DNA from 3 places in the Ruminococcus sp. RTP21198st1_G1_RTP21198_201120 genome. Region 2 is predicted to be linked to each of the others. Evidence: predicted binding sites of a transcription regulator. Region 2 holds the regulator's gene; each other region holds the start of a gene.
The links. The regulator Rex, encoded in region 2, represses fermentation and respiration genes when NADH is low (regulators of the CRP and FNR family bind a similar motif). The targets are predictions, from matches to a motif close to ATTGTTAANNNNTTAACAAT.
Positions count from the first base shown of each region.

Region 1: fucO (lactaldehyde reductase) is a predicted target of Rex. The motif match lies at 5,171-5,190, and genes of this name have one in related genera.
Region 3: adhE (bifunctional acetaldehyde-CoA/alcohol dehydrogenase) is a predicted target of Rex. The motif match lies at 5,498-5,517, and genes of this name have one in related genera.

Region 1 covers NZ_JBCOMH010000025.1:21,117-28,232, forward strand. The annotation lists gene AB5627_RS13355 (ABC transporter permease) at 1-591, opposite strand, end outside; gene AB5627_RS13360 (ATP-binding cassette domain-containing protein) at 596-1,543, opposite strand; gene AB5627_RS13365 (HAMP domain-containing sensor histidine kinase) at 1,683-2,975, opposite strand; gene AB5627_RS13370 (response regulator transcription factor) at 2,968-3,648, opposite strand; gene fucO (lactaldehyde reductase) at 3,801-4,949, opposite strand; gene typA (translational GTPase TypA) at 5,392-7,116, shown strand, end outside.
Region 2 covers NZ_JBCOMH010000003.1:185,737-192,852, reverse strand. The annotation lists gene AB5627_RS03385 (ABC transporter ATP-binding protein) at 1-657, shown strand, start outside; gene AB5627_RS03380 (ABC transporter permease) at 675-1,451, shown strand; gene AB5627_RS03375 (ABC transporter substrate-binding protein) at 1,477-2,529, shown strand; gene AB5627_RS03370 (aryl-sulfate sulfotransferase) at 2,547-4,037, shown strand; gene AB5627_RS03365 (redox-sensing transcriptional repressor Rex) at 4,200-4,868, shown strand; gene AB5627_RS03360 (IS1182 family transposase) at 5,051-6,625, opposite strand; gene AB5627_RS03355 (hypothetical protein) at 6,749-7,042, opposite strand.
Region 3 covers NZ_JBCOMH010000002.1:441-7,556, reverse strand. The annotation lists gene AB5627_RS01420 (DUF3592 domain-containing protein) at 1-117, opposite strand, end outside; gene nadC (carboxylating nicotinate-nucleotide diphosphorylase) at 179-1,018, opposite strand; gene AB5627_RS01410 (L-aspartate oxidase) at 1,015-2,511, opposite strand; gene adhE (bifunctional acetaldehyde-CoA/alcohol dehydrogenase) at 2,796-5,414, opposite strand; gene AB5627_RS01400 (phosphotransferase family protein) at 5,904-6,662, shown strand; gene AB5627_RS01395 (hypothetical protein) at 6,874-7,116, shown strand, end outside.

The sequences.
Region 1 (7,116 bases), on a different contig from region 2:
TTCCTGTGCCACGAACAGACCTGACATTGAGCCGAAAAGTGCCGTCATGGCAAGGAGATTATAGAAAAACTGTATCGTTATGTCAGGGTTGCCGTGGAGAGGAATATCCTCATTTGGGCTTATCTTCTCGGAAAGGGAAGCTATGACCTTATCAAGCTTTTGCGGAGCGTTCTTTGCAGTGTCAGTTATTATCTTTTCCTGAGTTTTGTATTGCTGTATGAAAGTCTTTACAATGGTCTGCTGGATACCTGTTGAGCCAAACTCAAGGGAGAGGTCGGAAGCTTTTATAATGCCTTTTATATCCTCGCTTTTAAGCATTTCTTCTGCCTTGTCAATATCCGTATACGTCACCTTGAAAAGAGCCTCATCACCATCTGATATCTGTTCAAGCACCTGCTTAAGGATATCGTTTTCTTCTATATTTGTCACCGCAACAGGTATCGCATTGAATACAACATCTTTTTCGTATATTCCTGAAAACGCCATCTTAAAAAAGCAACCCAGTATTATAGGAAAGGCTATGAGCCAGAAGAGTATGGCTTTTTGACGCAGACAGCTTTTAAATTCGTATTTGAATATGTGTGAGAACATTCTATCACTCCTTATCCCTGAGAGCCTTGCCGGTTATTTCAAGGAAAACGTCATTGAGGGTAGGCTGCTCAGAATAAACGCTGCCGAAGCCCACCTGATTTTCCTGCAATATTTTCAGTATCTCAATAAGATTGTGCCGTCCCCCTGTACAGCGTGCAACGAGCTTGTTGTCAGCATATGAAACATTATAAACGTGTTCCAAAGCTTCTATTTGTTCACGGACGTTTTCAGGAAGCTGGAGTATCTCGGCGGTGATAGTTTCGGTGTTCTTTATCATGCGTTTGAGTTCCTCTGTAGTACCCTCGGCTATCTTACTGTCCTTATCCATTATGGCGATACGGGTGCATATCTGCTCGACTTCTTCCATGTAGTGGGAGGTGTAAATTATAGTCGCACCCTCACGGTTGAGCTGTAAAATGCCCTCCAGTATCTTGTTCCTTGATTGTGGGTCAACGGCAACTGTCGGCTCGTCGAGTATGATAAGCTCAGGCTTGTGTGCGATACCACAGGCAATGTTAAGTCGTCTGAGCAGACCACCTGAAAGCTTTTTAGGGTGGAACTTCACGAAGTCCTCAAGTCCCACAAAAGCTATGGCATCGTCAACATATTTCTTTCGTGTGGCTTTGTCGGTGATGTAAAGCCCGCAAAAATAGTCAATGTTCTCATACACAGTCAGCTCGTCAAACACCGCAACATTCTGCATTATAACGCCAATACGCTTTTTTACCCCATAGTTCACAGGGGACATTTTTTCACCGAATATCTCGATGTCGCCCTTATCATATGCCAACAGTGAGAGCAGGCAGTTTATCGTGGTGGTCTTGCCCGAGCCGTTAGGACCGAGAAGTCCGAAGACCTCGCCTTTTTTTATTTCAAGATCAAAGTGGTCAAGAGCAATAAGCTCTTTGTATCTTTTTACCAGATTGTCTATTTTTACTACAGTTTCAGCCATAAGAAAAACCTCCCTTAGTTTGTATTATCATTATACAATACTATCCGCCAAAAAGCTAGTGAGAAAAGTCACATCTTTCATGTGACAAATGTCATATTATAAAAAAGCAGAGTGGCTGGTGACCAACTCTGCTTTGCAATTATTTAAGCTGTGCTGTAAATATCATCATGCCGTTTTCGGCTTTGCATGATATCTTGCTTTTGTGCGACCTGACTATTGCCTGTGCAATAGAAAGCCCAATGCCGTAGCCACCCTTTTTCTCTCCCTTTGACCTTGACCGCGAGCTGTCGTCACGATAAAATCTGTCAAAAAGTTTTGTTAGGTCGCCTTGCGGTGGTTCTTTGCAGGTGTTTGAAACTTCTAGGTCTGTTTCCTTGCCATTATGAGAAGTGAAAAGCTTTACTATTATCTCGCCATCCTCGTCAGCATATTTTACCGCATTTTCCGTGAGGATAGAAACAAGCTGTCTTATCGCACCCTCGTCGCCGTGATAGGAAAGTCCGTTGGCAACATCAATGGTGAGTTTTTTGCCCTTTGTTTCCGAAAGGGTAGTAAAAGGCGAAGCGGCGTCATAAACAGCGTCAGAGATATTGAAATCAGCCATGGTAAGAGCAGGCTTTTCCTCCTCCATTTTTGCAAGGCTTAAAAGCTCTTTTAGCAGACCGTTTAGCCTTGTTATCTGATTTTTTATGCTCACCGTCCACTGGTTTGGCTCTGACACCATTTCAAGAACTTCCGTGTTTGCGGAGATTATGGCCAGCGGCGTTTTTATCTCGTGCCCTGCGTCGGTGATGAACTGCTTTTGCTTTTCAAAGCTTTCCACAACAGGTCTTATGGCACGCTTTGAGAAGATTATGATAAGCAGACATACAAGTATATATCCTGCCGCACCTATAGCGCACGACACCAGCAAAAAGCGATTTTTGGTGGCACTGTCACTGCGGCAGTCCATGAAAACTATTATCTTGCCTTTGTCGGTGTCGCCTGTTTTGTAGCGGTAGTTTCCTGACGTGCCTGAAGTCTTGCCGCTGTCAAGAACGCTTTTGCCGTATTCTATAGCCTGCGAACTTGACACCGCCGCAACGTGTCCTGTATCTACCTTGGTTATTTCGCCATTGCTGTCGGCATATACAACAAAATACCTTGTCTGATACTTAGTTTCCTCGTTAAAGCCTCTGTGCTTATCAGGCTTTTTGCTCTCAGGGGGAGAGGCGCTGTCTGAATTATCCTGCGGCTTGTCATGTTTCATGCCCTTGGGGTCGAACTCAGGAAATCTGCCGTCATTTTCGATTATTATGTTCAGCAGATCGTCTGCATTCTTGTTGGTCTGATAGATGTTCACTCCATTTATGCCGCCTATTATGGTAAACTCTACGATAAGAAGGCACACAGCGGCGATAACAACGAATTTCCGCTGTAAACGCTTAATCATTATGCTTTTCCTCTAGTGTGTAGCCCACGCCCCTTGTGGCTTTTATCTCGACATCTGCACCGATAAGACCAAGCTTTTTACGCAGATATGAAATATATACCCACACCACGTTTATCTCAGCATCAGAGTCATAGCCCCATATCTTTTCCATGAAACGCTCTGTAGAAATAAGCGTACCGTGATTTAGCATAAGGGCTTCTATCATTTGAAACTCTTTGTTGCCAAGCTTCTGAGAGCCGTTAGGACCTGAAAGCTCAAAGCTCTGTCTGTTGAGAGAAACGTTTCCGAAAGTAAGGGTAGAGGGTGCAAACTCAGTGCGGCGGCGTGTCATTGCCCTTATTCTCGCAAGAAGCTCGCCCATTGCAAAGGGCTTTGTAAGATAATCGTCAGCACCTGAATCAAGTCCGGTTATCCTATCGTCAATATCAGACTTTGCAGTGAGCAGCAGAACAGGGGAGTCGATACCCTTTTCACGGAGTTTTGTAAGCACCTGTATGCCGTCCATACCAGGCATCATAATGTCAAGTATTATGCCGTCATAATCCTGTGCAATTGCATAGTTGTATGCGTCGATGCCGTTGTAAACAGCGTCAACAGAATAGTTTTTGTGTTTAAGCACTGCCGAAAGCGCATTTGCAAGCTCCACCTCGTCCTCAGCAAGAAGTAATCTCATTAAAATTCCTCCCTATAAGTCAGTATAATATCTTACGATATATGATAACCTATGAACTTAAAACTCACTTTAAATGTATTATACCATAAATATTCTTTTCGGGCAATAAAAATCTGCCCCCGAAAACCGAGGGCAGATAAAAGATTTTTGAATTAGAATGCTGTCTTATAAATGCCGAGGATAGACTCAACTGTGCAAGGTCTTGGATTTCCTCCTGTGCATACGTCTGCGAATGCAGATTCGCTCAAAGCCTGAAGATCCTCTTCCTTAACGCCTATCTCGTGGAGCTTCTCAGGGATTCCAACGTCCTTTGAAAGCTGCTTAACTGCGTTTACTGCGGCTGCTCTGTATTCAGCCTGGCTCATGCCTGTTGTGTCAATGCCCATTGCTTCTGCGATGTACTTGAACTTTTCGCCTGTGTATTCAGCGTTGTACTCCATTACATACGGAAGAAGAACTGCATTTGCGATACCATGAGGTGTGTCATAGAATGCGCCAAGTGGGTGAGCCATGCCGTGAACAACGCCAAGACCGACGTTTGAGAATCCCATGCCTGCGATATACTGACCGAGAGCCATGTCCTCACGTCCCTGAGGATCGTTCTCAACAGCCTTTCTCAGTGAACGTGAGATTATCTCTATTGCTTTGAGGTGCATCATGTCTGTAAGCTCCCAAGCGCCAAGTGTTGTGTAGCCCTCGATAGCGTGTGTAAGAGCGTCCATACCTGTTGAAGCTGTAAGTCCCTTTGGCATTGATGACATCATCTTTGCGTCGATAACTGCAACAACTGGGATATCGTGTGGATCAACGCAAACGAACTTTCTCTTTTTCTCCTCGTCTGTGATAACATAGTTGATAGTTACCTCTGCGGCTGTGCCTGCTGTTGTAGGAACTGCGATTATAGGAACACTAGGATTCTTTGTGTCAATAGCGCCCTCAAGAGAAGCAACGTCAGCATACTCAGGGTTGTTTATGATGATACCGATAGCCTTTGCAGTGTCCATTGATGAGCCGCCGCCGATAGCGATAAGATAGTCAGCATCTGCTGCCTTGAAAGCTTCGATACCAGCCTTTACTACCTTTACAGTAGGGTTAGCCTTTACCTGAGAGAATATATCATAAGCAAGTCCTGCTTCCTCCAAAAGATCTGTAACGTTCTTTGCAACGTTAAATTTGATAAGGTCAGGGTCTGTTACAACAAGAGCCTTTTTAAAAGCTCTCTTCTTTGCCTCTGTAACTATCTCGCTGATCGAGCCTGCACCGAAATATGAAGTTTCATTAAGTATCATTCTGTTAGCCATTTGATTATTCCGCCTTTCAAATATATGATCTCTGTTATCAAAGTTATATCTTTGATTATTGATATTATACAACTTTTATACCATGATTTCAATTATTTTTGTGTAAAATATTAGCGGCGCAATATTGTGTAAAACAGCCAAAAACATAAATCATTTAATCTAAGGCACACCATACAAGGCGTAACCTGTGAATGATACTTTTTTCTTGACAAATCGGCAAAAATGTGCTATAATTCTCAATTAGGAAAGTTACCTTGCGGAAAATTTCGCAAGGTGCTTTTGTGTTTTATAGGCTTTTTGTGAAAAATTACGATTTTCTTTCCTTTGATGGGAGAAAATATATTTATAATTTTTATTGTTTATAATTTTTGCGAAATATATTAAGCAAATCGTTACAGAAAGCATTCGCTTTGCTGTGTCTTGATAAATCGGAGGAGTATGTATGATTAGAGAAGATTTAAGAAATGTTGCTATTATTGCCCACGTTGACCACGGTAAGACTACCCTTGTAGACCAGATGCTCAAGCAGAGCGGTACTTTCAGAGAAAATCAGGCTGTAGAAGAAAGAGTCATGGATTCAAACGATATCGAGCGTGAGAGAGGAATCACTATCCTTGCAAAGAATACTTCTATCAAGTATAAGGACGTTAAGATAAACGTTATCGACACCCCAGGCCATGCTGATTTCGGTGGTGAGGTAGAGCGTGTTCTTAAAATGGTAAACGGTGTTATACTGCTTGTGGACGCAGCCGAGGGTCCAATGCCACAGACAAGATTTGTGCTTCAGAAAGCACTTGAGCTTGGTCATAAAATAATCATCGTTATCAATAAGATAGACAGACCTGACGCTCGTCTTAACGAGGTAGGCGACGAAGTTCTCGAGCTTCTCATGGATCTTGACGCTACTGACGAGCAGCTTGATAGCCCTATCCTTTATTGCTCAGGCAGAGCAGGTACAGCTACTCATTCGCCAGACGAAGAGGGCAAGGATATGATACCTCTCTTTGATGAGATACTCAGCTATATCCCTGCACCTGAGGTAGATACTGAGGGTCCAATGCAGTATCTTGTTTCCGCTATCGACTACAACGAGTATGTAGGAAGAATAGCTATCGGCCGTATCGAGCGTGGCGAAATGAAAGTTAATCAGGACGTTACGATCGGCGACTATCATCAGACTAAGAAGGAATATCGTGGTAAGATAGTTACAATGTATCAGATAGAGGGACTTAACAGAGTTCCATGCCAGAGTGCAAAGGCTGGCGATATCGTTTGTATAAGCGGTATCGAGAACATCACTATCGGTGACACTATCTGTGACTTCGGCAACTTTGAGGCTGTACCTTTTGTAAAGATATCCGAGCCTACAGTTGAAATGACATTCTCTGTAAATAATTCGCCATTCGCAGGCAGAGAGGGCAAGTTCGTAACGAGCCGTCACCTGAGAGACAGACTTTTCAAGGAGCTTCTTAAGGACGTTTCACTGAGAGTTTCTGAAACAGACAGCACAGACGCTTTCAAGGTTGCAGGACGTGGCGAAATGCACCTTTCTATCCTTATCGAGAATATGCGTCGTGAGGGCTATGAGCTTGGCGTTTCAACACCGCACGTTCTGTTCAAGGAGATAGAGGGCAAGCTTTGCGAACCTATCGAAAGACTTGTTATTGACGTTCCTGAGAACTGCGTAGGTTCTGTTATGGAGAAGATAGGTGCAAGAAAGGGCGAGCTTCAGGAAATGGCACCTGTTGGAAGCAGAATGAGACTTGAATTTCTTATCCCTGCAAGAGGACTTTTCGGATACAAGAGCGAATTCCTTACAGACACAAAGGGTGAGGGTATCATGAGCTCTGTATTCCATGACTACGAGCCATATAAGGGCGAGATACCAAAGAGAGCAACAGGCTCACTTGTTGCGTTTGAAACAGGCGAGGCTGTAACATACGGTCTTTACAACGCACAGGAGAGAGGCGAGTTGTTCATCACAGCAGGCACACCTGTATATGAGGGAATGATAGTTGGCGCTTCACCAAAGCAGGAAGACCTTGTTGTAAATGTCTGCAAGAAGAAGCACCTTACAAATACTCGTGCAAGCGGTTCTGATGACGCGCTCAGACTTGTTCCGCCAAGAAATCTCAGCCTTGAGGATTCACTTGAGTTTCTCGCTGAT
Region 2 (7,116 bases):
AGGCAGCGTATCGCTCTTGCAAGAGCACTAGCACCTCAGCCTGAACTCCTTCTACTTGACGAACCTTTTGCAGCTATCGACGCAAAGGTAAGAAAAGAACTGAGAACATGGCTTCGTGATACTATTGATAAAATAGGCATAACAAGCATTTTCGTTACACACGATCAGGACGAAGCAATAGAGGTCGCAGACGAAATTGTTATCACAAACAAAGGCAGAGTTGAGCAGATAGGCAATCCGGTTGAGATATACCTTGAACCTAAAACTTCTTTTGTTGCTCAGTTTATCGGTCAGTCAGCTATTATCGAGGATTACAGCAAACTAAAGGGTTTTGAAGTTACAGAAAATAATGCCTCAGCTATAATCCGACCGGAATTTATTGAAATAAATAAATTCGAAGACAGTGAATACCACCCATTTGAAAGCTCTATGGAAGACGCAGTTGTAGAAGATGTATCATTCAGAGGAAACGCCTTTGAGGTTAAAGCTTCCATAGACGGTATCTCAGTAACAGGCAGATATCCGCTGAACGCTTCCCGCCTGAAAAAAGGTGATAAGGTAAAAGTACTTATCAAGAAGCTTTACACTATTGATGAAAACACTACAAATATTCTCGTAAACAAAGCTCTTGATGACTCAGAGCTATACTACATTTAATAAGGAGGACATTAAAGATGGAAAATAATAAAACAAAGTCCTCTGCTATACAGAAGATACTAAAATGTGGCATCATATCATGGGTAGCAATAATTGCCCTTTGGGGAATAGGATCTTTGAAATATGATGAATATTTTCTTCCAAGCCCAAAGGAAACGATCGACAGCATGAAGGAACTTATCAAAGACGGAACTCTTTGGAGTGACATTGTTGCAAGCGTTGGAAGAGTAATAAAAGGCTGGCTACTTTCAATAATTTTTGCTGTTCCTATGGGTCTTATTGTAGGAAATTTCAGACCTGTACGCTGGCTCGTTGAACCTATACTTAGCTTTTTCAGATTTGTGCCTGCTATTGCATTGACGACACTCTTTTTAATGTGGTTCGGAGTAGGCGAAGAATCAAAAGTAGCACTTATTTTCTACGCATCATTCTTCCCTATGTTCGTAAACACTATAGCGGGTGTGGCTTCAACTGATAAGCAGCTTGTGGAAGCAGCTTCCTGCATGGGGGCAAAAAAAGCAAGAGTTTTTTTCACAGTAGTTGTACCATCAGCGGTATCTAATATCTACACTGGAATAAGACTAGGACTTAGCTCAGCTATCATCTGTGTTGTGGCAGCTGAAATGCTGGTCGGCAGTGATGGCCTTGGTTATCTTATAAACAGCTCGAAGCTTTATTACAAAACAAGCTGGGCTTTTGCAGGAATCGTCACACTTGCTGTGATCGGCTTTGCTGCTGACAGGATCCTACAGTTTATTGGCAAGAAAAAACTTAAACACTTTGACGTAAAATAATTAATTTAACAGGAGAGATTTAAAAATGAACATAAAAAAGATAATCGCAATAATAGCATCGACAGCATTGACAGCAACTCTTCTTGCATCATGCGGTAGTTCATCAAGCGGAAAAACCGCAAAGAAGGTTATCAAAGACGGTAAAGAACTTAGCGTTTTGAGAGTTGCGAACATGACAGGTCAGCCAGATCAGTATGCCGACTATATCGGTATGGAGCAAGGAATATTTGAGAAATATGGTATATCTCTCGAAACATCAGAATACGCTGCCGGCATTAACACAGTTGACGCTATTGCAACAGGCACAGCAGATACAGGACTGCTTGCAGATTTTGCTGCTGTAAACAGAATTGGAAATACTCTCGATAACACTAATCTTGTGATTTTTTCAGATCTAAGTTCAAGCGTTTCATATAACGGCGGACTTTTTGTTGCACCAAAATACAAAGATGATCTTGATGCTTTAGATGAAAGTGAAGGATGGATAACTTCTATTGGAACAGTTTCAGAATACTTCAACTGGCAAGCCCAGACTTATTTAGGACTTGACCCGTCAAAGCAGAAAAACGTCAACACAGATTCCATATCAACTCAGATAGCAGTTGCACATAACGGTGAAGCATCAGCCGCTATCGTTACAGGCTCAGCTATAAAAAAATATGAAGCAGAGGGCTGGACTCAGGTCGCATCTGCAAAAGATATAGGGATAAACGTATCTGCTTATCTTATAACATCAAGCGACTTTGCAAAGAACAATACTGAAACTCTTACGAACTATCTTAAAGCACTTGATGAAAGCGTTAAATACATAAATGACAACTTAGATGAGTCGGCTGAAAAAATATCAAAGAAATATGGAATCGAACCAGATGATTTCAAAACAAACTGGGAACAGTACAGTATTAAACTGGGACTTTCTGAGGAAGCTGCATTTCATCTTGATGAAATAAATAAGTGGGCGTATGATAATGGTAAATATCCAAACAGTTACAACATAAGGGAATTTTATTATCCAGACTCAGCAAAAAAAGCATTTCCAGATAACGTTACGGCAGACCTGACAAAAGCAGACAAATAAATAAGGAGGAATCAGACATGGGTTATCCAAGCATTTATCCAACAGGAGTTACAATATACAACAAAGAAAAAGCCTACAGCGGCTATACGATCTTCCCGTCCGCTAAAGGTGCTCTGCTCATAGATATGAATGGCAATGAAGTAAAGCTTTGGGCTGGACTGGGAGGATTTCCTAACAAAATACTCCCAGGCGGATATGTAATGGGCACAACAGGAGCAAGAGGAGGTAAATATGCATATCAGGATCAACTTGATCTTGTTCAGGTAGACTGGGATGGTCATATCGTATGGAAATTCGACAAAACTGAACTTGTTGCCGACCCGGGTAAAGAACCGGTCTATATGGCTAGACAGCACCATGATTTTCAGCGTGAGGGCAGCACTGTGGGTTACTATTATCCAAATGGTGAGCCAAAGACAGACAGTGGCAATACACTTATCCTTACTCACGAGAACCTCTACAACCACGATATTTCAGACAAAAGACTTATCGACGATAAGATCATCGAAGTGGATTGGGAAGGCAATATAATTTGGAGCTGGCGTGCAAGCGACCACTTTGATGAGCTTGGCTTTGACGAGGCCGCAAAGAACGCATTGTTCAGAAACCCTGGTCTTCACGGTGAGGCAGGTGGAGATTGGATGCACATAAACAACTTCTCTACCCTTGGCGAAAATAAGTGGTATGACGCAGGTGACAAACGCTTCCACCCAGACAATATCATATTTGACGCAAGAAATTCTAACATACTCGGAATTATCGAGAAATCAACAGGTAAGATAGTATGGCGTGTAGGTCCTAACTTCAACGAAAGCGAAGCCACAAAGAAGCTTGGCTGGATAATTGGTCAGCACCACCTGCACATGATACCAAAGGGACTTCCTGGAGAGGGCGACCTGTTGGTATTCGATAACGGTGGCGAGGGTGGCTACGGCACACCTAACCCTGCTTCCCTCACAGGCGTGAACAATGCACACAGAGATTACTCAAGAGTACTTCAATTCAATCCTGTTACACTTGAAATAACATGGCAGTACACTCCCCTTGAAGCAGGAAATCTGCTTTTTACTGACGCTTCTAAGTTCTATAGCTCATACATCAGCTCTGCACAGCGACTTCCGAACGGAAACACTCTTATTACGGAAGGTTCAGATGGACATCTTCTTGAGGTCACACCTGACCATGAAATAGTTTGGGAATTTGTAAACCCTTATTTCAAGAATTTTGCTGGAACATTCAAAAGCAACATGATCTACAGAGCTTATCGTGTACCATACGAGTGGATACCACAGCTTAAAAAGCCTGTTGAGACCTCTATCGAGCCTATCGACATTACAAAGTTCAGAGTATCAGGTGCTTCTATTGGCGAGGGTACAGGGCTTGTTACAGCCGTTGACGGGATCGATCCAACAAAAGGAGTTCCTCTCACAGGTTCAGGAAATGAAGAAGATGATGATGAACGCATCGACTTCTGTGTTGCTTCTGTAAAGAAAAAAGATCTAGAATAAAATTATTATACATAAGGCAGCTTCTGTAAAACGAGGCTGCTTTTTTTAAGACTGCAGAGAGTTTACAAGTCCTTGACAAAAGAAAAGATTAGTGCTATTATATTATATGATATTGTTATTTATTTATCAATCATGTTTATTAGTAAAGGAAAGTGTAAATATATGTCTAAAGACGGTTCGATATCCACATCAGTAATAAAACGACTGCCACGTTATTATAGATTTTTAGGTGAGCTTCAAAAAGAAGGACTTGAAAGAATATCTTCAAGGGAGCTTTCTGAGAGAATGAAGCTCACGGCTTCACAAATAAGACAAGACCTTAACTGCTTTGGCGGATTCGGTCAGCAGGGATATGGCTATCACGTTGACGAGCTTAGAATGGAAATAGGCAAGATACTCGGAGTAGACAAGCATTTCAAGACCATACTTATCGGTGCAGGAAACCTTGGTAAAGCTATCGCCACACATATTAACTTTGAAACAAGGGGTTGCAATCTCATAGGCATATTTGATATAAACCCTAAGCTCACTGGTGAAGTGGTAGGAAACATACCGATTCGTCACACTAATGATATAGAAAGCTTTTGCGAAGCAAACTCCCCTGTTGTAGCTGTGCTTTGTATACCGAAGGCAAACACTCAGGCTATTGCAGACCAGCTTGTAAATCTTGGTCTGAAAGCGTTCTGGAATTTTTCACATTATGATCTTAGCATCGACTATGAAAACATAGTTGTGGAAAATGTCCATTTAGGTGACAGCCTGCTTACACTTACATATGCAACAAATATCATAACAAGCACTGATACTGACAACAGCGAAGAGATCGAATAAAAAAGGCGCTGTAAAAAAAAGCGCAACAAAGCCCGTGGATTTCCTCGATATGGAAGCCCACGGGCTTTAATATATCACACAGCAAAAAAGAACTATCTAATCTTGAAAAAAGGGTACAGCAAACACACCGGCAGAAATACAGCGCTTTTTGCCGATTATTAAAATGTTGAAAAATATCTTTTTCAGGCTGCTTTTCTGATTGCGATCTTCTTCAAGTGAAATTTATGCAGATTAAAACCACAGCAAATCATCGCAATTTCTAAATTCATGGCATTTAAGCCACGTCTTCTGGCTCTTGTGTATGACCGATTCCACTTGATGATACCATTTGCACCCTCAGATTGAATGCTTCTGTTCATTCTGAGAAGCGCTCCATGAATACAATTAAGATTGTTTAAAACTTCTTTGTGAAATGCAGTCAATTCTTCATTTATGCAAACTATGCGATTTCCCTTGCATTTGCAGCACTTTTCTTTATGAGAACAGTTTGCACATTCTTCACACTGATAGAATTCTTCTGTTCTCCCATATTTGTTTCCCTTTATGGGTCGACTGTAAACGTAATGGAATTTTTTGTTGTTAGGACACAGCAGATCACCGTTTTCATCTATGCGGAAATTCACTGCTCTGTATGGATCATTATGGTATTTAATATTCTTGCTTTCTTTTTCATACATGGTAAATTTCATGTATTTTCCCATTCCGTGTTCTTCACAGTACAGATAGTTGTTGAAGCTTCCATAGCCTGCGTCGGTAACTGGATATTCAGGATACTTTCCATATATTCTGTGGAATTTTTCCATAAGCGGCTTGAAGCAATCCATATCCGAGGCATACTGCTTTACGTCATATACGGCGATATACTCATCGCAAACGCCAAATTGTATGTTGTAACCTGGGAGCAGTTGATCGTTTCCCATATAGTCTTTTTTCATACGCATAAATGTTGCATCATGGTCTGTTTTGGAATAACTGTTTCGTTCATTGCCGCATATTTTTATGTGCTCTGCATACTTTTTTAGTCTCGCAATGTAACTTGTAAGCTTATCATAATATCGCTGTTCTGGAGTTTTATGATGTCCACGTCCCCTGACAGCAGAAGCAGGATCAAAACCGCAAAGCTGTATATATTGCTTTAATATCTGTTCGAGATATTCGATGGCATATTCTTCACGAACTCCGAATTTCACACCAAATGCGGCTATTCTTTTATTTATCTCACTTAACAGTTCTGTTGTCTTTGCAAATACTTTCACGCGATTTTTCTCGCAGCTCTTTTTCCATACCCAGCTGTATTTGTTGGCGTTGGCTGTGATCTTTGTTCCGTCTATGTACACATGATCCATATCTACGTTTTCTTGTTCAAATATGTAAGCATTGATGTCAGCGAATATATCTTCTATTTTTCCGTTAAGCACATTGTTCATAAAATTGTCTATCGTCATATGGCTTGGCGGCAGTTCGTCCTGTAATAACCACATAAAGCGGATATCTGTTTTGCACAGCTTTTCTATTTTTCTTAATGATTCATAGCCATTTTCCATGAATGCGAACAGTATTACTTTTAGCAAAGTTTTTTCATCATATCTTGGTCTGCCTGTCCTGCGTTCCTCAGTCGTCAGGTATTTATTTAGGTCAATATGATCAATAACTTCACAAAATGTATATACCGGATCTGTTGTTTCAATAATTTTTTCAATTTCTATAGGAAATTTTAATTGATATGGTGTATTATATTCTTGTTGGTATTTTTTCATCAAATTTATTATACCACAAAAAAGACTGCTTTCCTACCCTTTTAAGGGTGGTTGCAGTCTTTTTTTATTGCGCGTTTTTTTACAGCGCCTTTTCTTTTTCATCAGTTGCCACGTTGCAACCGACTAATCTCTGTACATAAGCGTGACCGCCATGCCGTTTATCACGCCCACTACAACTCCGCACACAATGAAAAACACCTTGATAGGCAGGTCAAGCAGAAGCGAGATAAGCCCGAACACGATAACGAACGCCATTGCTCCGCCTATCTGCACAAGAAACTTTCTTTTCACAAGCACAGGAAAACGCTCCGCAAGCTTTGCAGTCTTGTTACCCTTGTGGTCAATTATCCTGTAAATAAGCTGAGTCAGTGCCATTGGTATTCCGATAAATAAAATTGCTGTTATAAGTTTGTCCATTTTAAATTCCTCCATTTTTCACTTAAATTATAGCTTTTTTTGTATCAAAAAAGGCTGCCCAAGACGCAGTTCGT
Region 3 (7,116 bases), on a different contig from region 2:
TATTGCAAAACCTATTCCAACTGCAAGAAATGTCACGCCAACCAACATGAAAACTAACGCTATTATTTTCATTGCTGATTTGCTGTAATGCACATGAGATCTTTTGTAATAACGCATATTTTCCCCCATTTAAGCATAAAAGCCAACACCTTAATATGGCGTTGACTTTTGTTTTATCTTACTTTTCCATTTTCATTGAAATGTCAAACGCCTTGACTGAGTGTGTGATAGCACCGATAGAAATGATATCAACGCCCGTTTCAGCTATTGCACGGATTGTTTCAGAAGTCACGTTTCCTGAAGCTTCTAAAAGTGCTTTGCCATTTGTCATTTCAACAGCCTTTGCCATATCTTCATTTGTCATATTGTCTAGCATGATTATCTCAACGCCAAGTGTAAGAGCTTCTTTGAGTTCTTCAAGGTTTCCGACTTCAACTTCTATCTTGACAGTATGCCCCATTTTTTCTCTGAGAGCGTTTACTGCGCCTGTCATGCTGCCATATGCGTCAAGGTGAGTGTCTTTTAGCATTGCGCAATCTGAAAGATTGTATCTGTGGTTTTTTCCACCGCCTACTGTAACTGCATATTTCTGCAAAACTCTAAGACCTGGGAGCGTTTTTCTTGTATCCGCAACAGACGCATTTGTACCCTTTACAAGCTCTACGCATCTGTTTGTTGCAGTTGCAACGCCTGACATATGCTGAACGATGTTCAGTGCCGTTCTTTCGCCTTTGAGCAAGGCTCTTGTTGAGCCTGTTATTCTTGCGATAATGTCGCCTTTCTTGACCTTTTCACCGTCATGGATAAATATCTCACATTTAACATTGCTGTCAAGAAGCTGAAAAACTCTCATTGCAACATCAATTCCACAAAGAACGCCTTCGTCCTTTGAAACATACTTTGCTGTTGAAACTGAATTTTCGTCAACAAGATAATCCGTTGTAACGTCTATATAGTTGATATCCTCCAGCAGAGCTGTTTTAATGATATCGTCGATCTGAAACTGCATTAATCTCATTTGTTTTCCTCCATTTTTTCTTTGGATTTGAGCTTTTCGATAGCGTCCTTTAATACGATATAAGCGACAGTTGTAAGAGACCTTGCTTCAACATAATCTCTGTCTATTTTGAAATTACCGTCACAAAGGAAATTTTTTAGCTTTGTTACTTCTTCAAGATCAGGCGGCAAAGCCTCCTTATCAGGGATAACGAAATATGCACGCTGCATTATATCTCTTATCTCTGTTCTTATGCCCTGAGGAATGTGCGGGGCTTCATTGTCTATCTTGAAATCGTATGTTTCAAGGTCACCACTGTCAGATTTTATCTTCTCATTGATGTCAGCCGCAGCACGTCTTGAAAATACCAAAGCTTCAAGTAGGGAATTGCTTGCAAGTCTGTTATTGCCGTGAACACCTGTATGTGAACATTCGCCGCAAGCATAGAGCCTGTCAATGTTAGTTCTTGCATATGTATCAACATTTATGCCGCCCATAAGGTAATGATGACAAGGGAAAATAGGTATCATATCCTTGGTCATGTCATAACCTGCTTCGAGAAGCTTTTCATTTATCATAGGAAATCTGTTTCTGACAAACTCAGGGTCTTTGTGAGTGATATCAAGATAGAATTTGTCAGAGCCTGTTTTCTTGGCTTCAGCCATGATTGCATGAGAAACAACATCTCTTGGCGCAAGCTCCAGACGGTCGTCATAATTTTGCATAAATCTTTCGCCGTTGCAGTTTTTAAGATAAGCTCCCTCGCCTCTGACAGATTCAGATATAAGGAAAGTTTCACGAGTGTGCTTGTTGTTAAAGCCTGTTGGGTGGAACTGGATATAGCTGAGGTTTTTTATCTCTGCTCCAAGCTCATGAGCGATAGTTATGCCGTCGCCTGTTGCGATAGCGGAGTTTGTAGTGTATTCGTAAACTCTGCCTATTCCACCAGTTGCAAAAATGGCGTATCTGCAATTATATGTCGTATATTCGTTGTCATTAGTCAGTACAAGAATGGAAAAACCTGTTTCGGTTTTCTTTGCGTTGCACATAACGACATTTTCGAGTATTTCAACATTATCTAGCTGTTGAACATTTCTTAGTAGAGTTGTTTCGATCTCCAGACCTGTGGTATCGGCATGATGAAAAATCCTGTTCATACCGTGTCCACCTTCGAGAGTGCGGTGATAAGATCCATCAGGACACTTATCAAAGTCAGCACCAAGCTCTATGAGTTTTCCAATGTCAATATAGGCTTCGTCAACAAGGACCTGAGTGGACTCAGGATCATTTTCAAATCCACCTGCTACAAATGTATCATGTTTGTGATATTCAGGCGAGTCCTTTGGATTGTCATAAACGCCTGCAATTCCACCCTGCGCAAGGGAAGAGTTACACAAGGTCAGCTCTCTTTTGGAAAGCACAAGTACATTTAAATCACGGGAAAGGTTAAGTGCTGCATATAGACCTGCCGCACCGCAGCCAGCGATAATAACGTCATAATTTTTGTTGTTCATATTTGTAACCTCTTTGTATGGCGGAGTGTCGCCAAGTGTTATGTAAAAATCACATCAGATATTGCTCTGAAATAATTTATACTTATTTCATTATACCATATATTTTTTCATTTTTCAACTGTTATTTGAATATATAATACACATACCTTACATTATTATTTTAAGTGCAAATTAACAAAAAAATGACTGCCTGCTCCCTAAAGGGAACAAGCAGTCGGAGGTTTATTATAGATCAACTAATAATCAAATATTAGTCACTCTGCAAATTGCTTTGTCAGCAAAGATTATTTGCCGTAGTAAGCCTTGAGGTACATTTCCTTCAGCTCGCTCATCAGTGGGTATCTTGGGTTAGCACCTGTGCACTGGTCATCAAATGCGTCCTCAACCATGTTGTCGAGAGTGTCAAGGAAGTGCTTCTCGTCTACGCCGTAATCAGCGATAGTCTTCTTGATACCAACTCTTTCCTTGAGAGCCTCGATAGCGTCGATGAACTTGTTGAGTGTATCCTCATCGTTCTTACCAACGATACCAAGTGAATGTGCACACTCGCAGTATCTCTCAAGAGTATGTGGATACTGATACTGTGAGAAAGTACCCATCTTTCTAGGTGTTGGGTCAGCGTTGTATCTCATTACCATTGTGATAAGGAGAGCGTTAGCAACGCCGTGTGGCAGGTGATGATAAGCACCAAGCTTATGAGCCATTGAGTGGCAAACACCGAGGAATGCGTTAGCAAATGCCATACCAGCCATTGTAGATGCTGTAGCCATTTCCTCACGAGCCTTAACGTCTGTCTGACCGTTGTCATATGCACCTGGCAGATACTTGAAAATGAGCTTCATAGCTCTCAGTGCAAGACCGTCAGTGTAATCTGTAGCCATTACAGATGCATAAGCCTCAAGAGCGTGTGTCAGAGCGTCGATACCTGATGCAGAAGTCAGACCTCTTGGAGCAGACATCATCATATCTGTATCAACGATAGCCATGTTAGGCATGAGCTGGTAGTCAGCCAGAGGATACTTAGTACCTGTCTTTTCATCAGTGATAACTGCGAAAGGTGTTACCTCAGAACCTGTACCAGAAGATGTTGGGATAGCAATGAAGTATGCCTTCTCACCCATCTTAGGGAATGTGTAAACTCTCTTACGGATATCGATATATCTCATAGCCATATCGAAAAAGTCAGCGTCTGGATGCTCGTAAAGAACCCACATGATCTTACCAGCGTCCATTGCAGAACCACCGCCGATAGCGATAATTGTGTCAGGCTCGAAAGCTCTCAACTGAGCAACACCCTCAAGTGCGCAAGCAAGTGTTGGGTCTGGAGCAACATCGAAGAATGTTTCGTGGAGAATACCCATTTCATCGAGTTTATCTGTGATAGCCTTTGTATAACCATTCTTATAAAGGAACTGGTCTGTTACGATGAATGCCTTTTTCTTGCCCATAACAGTCTTCAACTCGTCAAGAGCAACAGGGAGACAACCCTTCTTGAAGTATACCTTTTCAGGTGCTCTGAACCAAAGCATATTCTCTCTCCTCTCAACGACTGTCTTAATGTTCAGCAGGTGCTTAACGCCAACGTTCTCAGAAACTGAGTTGCCGCCCCATGAGCCGCAGCCGAGTGTGAGGGAAGGAGCAAAGTCAAAGTTGTAGAGGTCACCGATACCGCCAAGTGAAGAAGGTGTGTTTACGATAAGACGGCAAGTCTTCATTCTTGCAGCGAACTTATTGAGCTTTTCTCTCTCGTTTATGTTATCTACCCAAAGAACTGAAGTATGACCAAGACCACCGTTGTTTACGAGAAGTGCCTCTGCGATGTCAAGAGCGTCGTCAAAGTTCTTTGACTTGTACATACCAAGGATAGTTGTGAGCTTTTCGTGACCGAAAGCCTCTTCAGGAGCTGTGCTTGTAGCCTCGCCGATGAGTACCTTTGTATCCTCTGGAACTTCAAAGCCAGCCATTTTAGCGATAGTTACAGGACGCTGACCAACGATCTTAGCATTAAGAGCACCGTTGATGAGCATTGTCTTTCTTATCTTGTCAGCCTCTTCATCGTTGAGGAAGTAGCAACCTCTCTTGATGAATTCCTTCTTAACATCGTTGTAAACTGTCTTATCAGCGATAACTGTCTGCTCTGTAGCACAAATCATACCGTTATCAAATGTCTTAGAATGAATGATAGAGTTTACAGCGTTTACGATATCAGCAGAAGAATCGATGATAGCGGATGCGTTACCGGCACCAACACCGAGAGCTGGTGTACCAGATGAGTAAGCAGCCTTTACCATTCCAGGACCGCCTGTAGCGAGGATTGTGTCAGACTCTCTCATGATCATGTTTGTGAGTTCAAGAGAAGGAACATCGATCCAACCGATGATACCCTTTGGAGCACCTGCTGCAACAGCTGCATCATAAACGATTTTAGCAGCAGCGATAGTTGACTTCTTTGCTCTTGGGTGTGGTGAGATTATGATACCATTTCTTGTCTTAAGACAGATAAGTGTCTTGAATATAGCAGTAGAAGTTGGGTTTGTTGTTGGGATAACAGCAGCGATAAGACCGATAGGCTCGTAAATTCTCATTGTGCCGTAAGCCTTGTTTTCCTCAAAAACACCACAAGTCTGAACATTCTTGTACTTATTGTAGATGTGCTCAGCAGCATAGTTGTTCTTGATAACCTTGTCTTCAACGATACCCATGCCTGTTTCCTCAACAGCCATCTTTGCAAGTGGGATTCTTGCCTTGTTAGCAGCGATAGCAGCAGCCTTGAAAATCTTATCTACCTGCTCCTGTGTGTAGGTAGCGAAGATAGCCTGTGCAGCTCTTACTTCAGCGATCTTAGCAGTCAAAGCTTCCTCTGTATCGACGATGCCGACTGTTTTAGCTTCACTCTTTGCCATAAAATAAACCTCCAATAAATTAATTATTGTTTTTTACTCTTGATAACCCCCGCTCGGGTTTTATCTTAGTTATATTATATACGATTGTTATTTTTTTGTCAATCTTATAAAGTCACAGCTTTTTTGATATTTTACGTCGTTTTATTATGCAATATACATAAATATTGAACATTGTTTTATGATAGATTAACAATTCATGACCGTCATATTGCACAATAAAAATCAGATTGATAAAAATTTATCATATATGCCGCCTGAAAGAAGATTAATAAACATAAGATAAAATCTAAACAAAAATAAAACAGTTGTGAAAATAACGAAAAAGTGCTTGACATTTAGAAAATATGTAGTATAATATAGACATAACAGAGATACATAGAAAGCGCTGAGATGTAAAGGTAATTTTACACAATAAGGCTGTTGAAAAATCGATGTATACTCTGAAACTCGACTTAATACCATATTTTAAAATAAAAGGAGATATGACTTATGAAACTTGATAACTTTGTAGCATCCAGCGACATCTATGATGTTTATGAATCTGATGGAATGGCAGTCAGGATCTATAAGAAGCCTGAATACAAGGAAAAGTGTCTGTATGCGGCTCTTACACACGCAAGAGTTGAAACAACACTTGGCAATTCCTTTATAAAGATGCCTGTTCTTCACGAGGTTTCCGTTATTGACGGCAAATGGGCTATTACAATGGACTTTATAAAAGGTAAGACTCTTCAGCAGCTTATGGACGAAAATCCAGACAAGAAAGACACATATCTTAACCAGTTTATCGACATTCAGTGCGAGATACACGCTCAGTATATGCCACTTCTTTCAAAGCTGAAAGATAAGATGGCAAGACAGATCAAGACTCTTGGTCAGATCGATGAGATAAAGAAGTATGAGCTTCTCACAAGACTTGATTCAATGCCAAAGCACATCAAGCTTTGCCATGGTAACTTTGAGCCAAAGAACGTTATCATTAATGACGAAGGTACTTATGTTATCAATTGGGGTTCTGCTAGACAAGGCAATGCTTCTGCTGACGTTGCAAGAACATACCTGCTGTTCTGCCTTAACAATCCTGATCTTGCTGAGGCTTATCTTGATAAGTATTGCGTAAAGAGCGGAACATCTAAGCAGTATGTACAGGCTTGGTTGCCGATCGTTGCAGCAGCACAGCTCATTAAGGGCAAACCAGAGGAGAAGGATCTGCTCATGAAGTGGATCGACGTTGTAGATTACGATTAGTCTTTTCGTCAGGTTGTAACAAATTTGTAACCTCTTATTGTGCAAATAGCTAAAAAATGATTTATCCCGATTATGAGTTTCGTCATAATCGGGATATTTTGTTACAATTCTTTATAATCTCTTTACAGAGTAATTTTCATGTGATATAATGTGAAACTGTTGAAATATGACATAATGATTTAGGACTACAGAGGTTATTCGGAGGATCAATATGAAAAAGCTAATGATAGCTGTTGCTATAGTTTGCACTATGTTTGCTTTCCCGGCTTGTGGAAAAAATGCCGATAATAAAACAGAAAATAATGTTAATCTTACAAATAATGACGTAACGACAGCTCAGACAGAGGTTACTGATGAAGTGCCAGACGAAACTACTTCACTCCCTGACAGAAGCACTCTTGAAAAGATACCAGATGAGGCTGTTGATTCGTTTAATCAGGTCGTAGATGTCTGC